Regions from separate parts of the Methylosarcina fibrata AML-C10 genome, predicted to be linked through region 1. Evidence: predicted binding sites of a transcription regulator. Region 1 holds the regulator's gene; the other holds the start of a gene.

What was found. The regulator HrcA, encoded in region 1, represses chaperone genes, less so after heat shock. The targets are predictions, from matches to a motif close to TNTTAGCACTCNNNNNNNNNGAGTGCTAANA.
Region 2: A3OW_RS0118190 (co-chaperone GroES) is a predicted target of HrcA. The motif match lies at 1,594-1,624, and genes of this name have one in related genera.

What each region holds. Positions count from the first base shown of each region.
Region 1 covers NZ_KB889965.1:4,811,379-4,813,787, forward strand. Annotated here, with positions in the region: gene A3OW_RS0122840 (NAD(+) kinase) at 1-70, opposite strand, end outside; gene hrcA (heat-inducible transcriptional repressor HrcA) at 349-1,371, shown strand; gene grpE (nucleotide exchange factor GrpE) at 1,435-2,064, shown strand; gene dnaK (molecular chaperone DnaK) at 2,138-2,409, shown strand, end outside.
Region 2 covers NZ_KB889965.1:3,886,845-3,889,253, forward strand. Annotated here, with positions in the region: gene groL (chaperonin GroEL) at 1-1,223, opposite strand, end outside; gene A3OW_RS0118190 (co-chaperone GroES) at 1,276-1,563, opposite strand; gene A3OW_RS0118195 (HesA/MoeB/ThiF family protein) at 1,694-2,409, shown strand, end outside.

The sequences.
Region 1 (2,409 bases):
ATAAGGTTTCAGCAATGCTGGGGTCGCTGGGTTTGCCTATGAGGCCGATGGTTTTGAAATGAGTCCGCATTGCTGATTGACACTGATAAAAAGACTGGATTATACAAAAAATGCATGCGCTAATGAATTTGGCTGAGTTTAACCGGGAACTCCAAAATTCTCCAAAACGGATCAAAATGTCTATATTTCTCCGGAATACTTTAGTCTAAAAAGACGATATCGGGAGCGGTTGACAATAAATCATCGAGCTGATATTTTTTAGGGTTGGCACTCGTTTTGGTAGAGTGCCAAATTGACGTTTTTTAAGAGGTCGGTGTGGGAAAGAAGCATATTTTAAATGAGCGGTCCTTGCTGCTATTGAAAGCGCTGATCGAACGTTACATCTCCGACGGACAGCCTGTCGGCTCGCGCGCCTTGTCGAAAGACTCCGAGTTCAAACTCAGTCCCGCAACGATAAGGAACGTGATGTCGGATCTGGAAGATCTGGGGTTGATCCATTCGCCGCATACCTCGGCCGGCCGGGTGCCGACCGTAAGCGGCTATCGTTTGTTCGTCGACATGCTGCTGACGGTCAAACCGCTGCAATCGGAGGAGTTTCTGAGATTGTCCAAAAGCCTGACGGCAAAGGACAATCCGGCCGACGTGATCGGCACGGCCTCCCGGCTGCTTTCCGAGCTGACCCAAATGGCGGGGGTAGTGACTTTGCCCAAAAGAGAGTTGCTCTATCTGCGCCATATCGAATTTTTACCGTTGTCGAATACCCGGGTCCTGGTCATTTTTGTCACTAACGAACAGGAAGTCCATAATAAAATCATTACCACGTCCAAACTTTTTACCTCCCCGGAATTGCAGCAGGCCGCCAATTATCTGAATTCGGTTTATTCCGGGAAGAGTCTGCTGACGATTCGCGAAGCGGTCCTGAAGGAACTTCAGGACGATCGGGAACGGATGAATCAGGTCATGCTGGATGCGATAAAAATGGCCCAATTGACGTTCGAATCGAGCACCGAAAAAGAAGATTTCGTGCTGACCGGCGAAACCAATCTCATGGATTTTTCCGAGCTGTCGGATCGGGATCAACTGAGACAACTGTTTGACGCTTTCAGCCAGAAACAGGGAGTGATCCACTTGCTCGACCAATGCATGAAGGCGGAAGGCGTTCAGATTTTTATCGGAGAAGAATCCGGCTATCAGGCCTTTCATCATTGCAGCCTGGTGACTTCTTCTTACTCGGTCAGCGATGAAGTCGTCGGCGTGCTCGGCGTGATAGGGCCTACGCGCATGGCTTATGAAAAAATCATTCCTTATGTCGACGTCACGGCGAAATTGTTGGGCGCGGCCTTGAATCCGAAATCTGCGTCCCCATCATAACAACCACAACTTCATTGGGGCGCTTCAAGCGCGTGGCTAACTATTTTTAAGGAATCTGCAATAATGAGTACCGATCAGGAAATACCTGCGAACCAGGTTAACACTGAAAATCCCGAAGTAACGGAAGTTTCCGCCGCGTCGGAAGCCGCCGAGTCCGAACGGGTCGCACCGGAACCGACTCTGGAAGAATTAAAGGAACAATTGGCCCAGGCCGAGAAAAGAGCCCAGGAGAACTGGGATAAAGCGGTCAGGGCTCAGGCTGAAATGGAGAATATGAAAAGAAGGACGCAGCGGGATCTTGAAAACGCTCATAAATTTGCCCTGGAGAATTTCGCAAAAGCTTTGTTGCCGGTCATGGACAGCCTGGAACTCGGCCTGCAGGCCGCCGGCGGTGATAGCCCGGAGGTACAAAAATTCAGGGAAGGCAGCGAACTGACGATCAAACAGTTCGAATCCGTATTTGCCAAATTCAATATCGTCACGATCGATCCGATGGGACAGCCTTTCAACGCCGAGCAGCATCAGGCCATGGCAATGCAGGAAGTGGAAGGCGCCCAGCCCAATACCGTAGCCAACGTTTTTCAAAAGGGTTACATGTTGAACGGCCGTTTATTGCGTCCCGCGATGGTTCTGGTGGCAAAGGGCGCCGAAAAGCCGTCCGGTAATGCACCGATCATCGATGAGCAGGCTTGAACTCGGTGAAACAGGCCTTATATCGTAATCAACAACTTTAACCTTATACTCATATTCAAGTCTGGAGCATTCAATGGCTAAAATTATCGGAATAGATTTAGGTACGACGAACTCTTGCGTGGCGGTACTGGAAAACGGCGTCGCAAAAGTGATCGAGAACAGCGAGGGCGCGCGTACGACTCCTTCCATCATCGCCTTTACCAGTGATGACGAAGTCCTGGTCGGGCAATCGGCGAAACGTCAGGCGGTGACCAATCCAAAAAATACGCTGTTTGCGATCAAACGTTTGATCGGCCGCCGTTTTAAGGACGACGTCGTACAAAAAGACATCAAAATGGTGCCCTA
Region 2 (2,409 bases), 920 kb from region 1:
TCAACGGCTGCGCGGGTGGAATGCAGAGCATCTTCAACACGGGCCTTCTTTTCTTTCATTTCGATTTCAGTCGCTGCGCCGACTTTGATGACGGCAACGCCGCCTGCCAATTTGGCCAGGCGTTCCTGCAATTTTTCCTTGTCATAATCGGAAGTGGCTTCTTCGGCCTGGGCGCGAATTTGCGCGACTCGGCCTTTGATTTTATCTTCGGAGCCGGCGCCGTCGATGATGGTGGTATTGTCTTTGGTAATTTGCACCCGTTTGGCTGTGCCCAGTTGAGAAAGCTCGGCTTTTTCCAGAGTCAGGCCGACTTCTTCCGCAATGACGGTGCCGCCGGTCAGGACGGCGATGTCTTCCAGCATGGCTTTGCGGCGATCACCGAAACCGGGCGCCTTGACCGCTGCTACTTTCACAATGCCGCGAATTGTGTTGACAACCAGAGTGGCAAGAGCTTCGCCTTCCACGTCTTCGGCAACGATTAGCAGAGGGCGTCCCGATTTGGCGACTGCTTCCAGGACCGGCAACATTTCGCGAATATTCGAGATTTTCTTCTCATAAATCAGGATCAGAGGATCGTCCAGTTCGACGCTCATGCTGTCCTGTTTGTTGATGAAATAAGGAGACAGATAGCCGCGGTCGAATTGCATGCCTTCTACCACGTCCAGTTGGTTATCCAGGCCGGAGCCTTCTTCAACGGTGATCACGCCTTCCTTGCCGACTTTTTCCATGGCTTCAGCAATAATTTTCCCTACAGACTCGTCCGAGTTGGCCGAGATGGTGCCGACCTGAGCAATCGCTTTGTTGTCGGTGCATGGTGCAGCGGAAGCCACGATCGCATCGACGGCTTTGGCCACCGCCAAATCAATGCCGCGTTTCAGATCCATCGGATTCATGCCGGCGGCGACCGCTTTCAAACCTTCGTTAACGATGGATTGCGCCAAGACCGTCGCGGTGGTGGTGCCGTCTCCGGCGACATCGGAAGTGTGAGAGGCGACTTCTTTAACCATTTGAGCGCCCATGTTTTCGAATTTGTCTTTTAATTCGATTTCTTTTGCAACCGATACACCGTCTTTAGTAATGGTTGGAGCGCCGAAGCTTTTATCCAGAATTGCATTGCGACCTTTGGGGCCCAATGTGACTTTTACCGCATTTGCCAAAATATTCACGCCTCTGGCCATACGGCTGCGAGCGTCATCGCCAAAATATACGTCTTTTGCTGCCATTTTTATTCCCAACTATGTAAATAAGTGATTGTAGATAAGAGAACGTTTGGGTTTAACCCAAAATACCCATGATGTCGTCTTCTCTCATGACGATGAGTTCTTCACCGTCAACCTTGACTTCGTTACCAGAGTATTTACCGAAAAGCACTTTGTCGCCGACTTTGACCTGTAGTGGGCGAACCTGGCCGTTATCCAGTGCTTTGCCTTCGCCGACAGCCAGAACCACGCCCTGGCTTGGTTTTTCAGCCGCGGAACCAGGCAGGACAATACCGCCGGCGGAAGTCAGCTCTTCTTCAACGCGTTTGACTATCACTCTGTCGTGTAACGGACGTATTTTCATTCAATATCTCCTAACGTTAAAATTAAAAATTATTAGCACTCGCTAGTAATGAGTGCTAATGATAATCAGCTTTTGCAGTCTGTCAAGTTCTTTGGCATCATCCGCTTTTCAAGATTTAAAAAACGAAACAATGAACGACAATCAATTATTACGATACAGCCGCCAAATCATGCTGCCCCAGATCGATGTGGAAGGGCAGCAAAAATTGCTTTCCGCTCACGTACTTATTGTCGGCGCAGGCGGTTTGGGTTCGCCCGCGGCCATTTATCTTGCCGCTGCCGGAGTCGGCCGTATCAGCCTGTTCGATGATGACGAAGTGGATTTATCCAATCTGCAAAGGCAGATTGCTCACTACACTGACGATATAGGGACGGCGAAGGTAATTTCAACCCGGCAAACATTGAATCGCTTGAATCCGGACGTGGATGTCCGGGCCGTAAAACAGAGATTGATGAGCGTGGAGCTTGAGCAGGAAGTCATGAACGCCGACGTTGTAATCGATTGCAGCGATAATTTCGCTACCCGTTTTGCCATTAACAAAGCGTGTGTCGAACAGAAGACGCCTTTGGTGTCCGGGGCGGCGATCCGGTTTGAAGGCCACATTTCCGTATTTACCCCTGGCCGAAATGATAGCCCTTGTTATAATTGCCTGTACCATTTTGACGGGGAAGAGCAGTTGAATTGCTCGACGAATGGCGTCATTGCTCCCATTACCGGGATAATCGGCAGTATTCAGGCGCTGGAAGCAATGAAGCTGATCATGGCCGTCGGCGAAACCTTGTGCGGACGGTTATTGCTGGTGGACGGGCTGTCGATGGAATGGAACACTCTGAAGTTAAAAAAGAA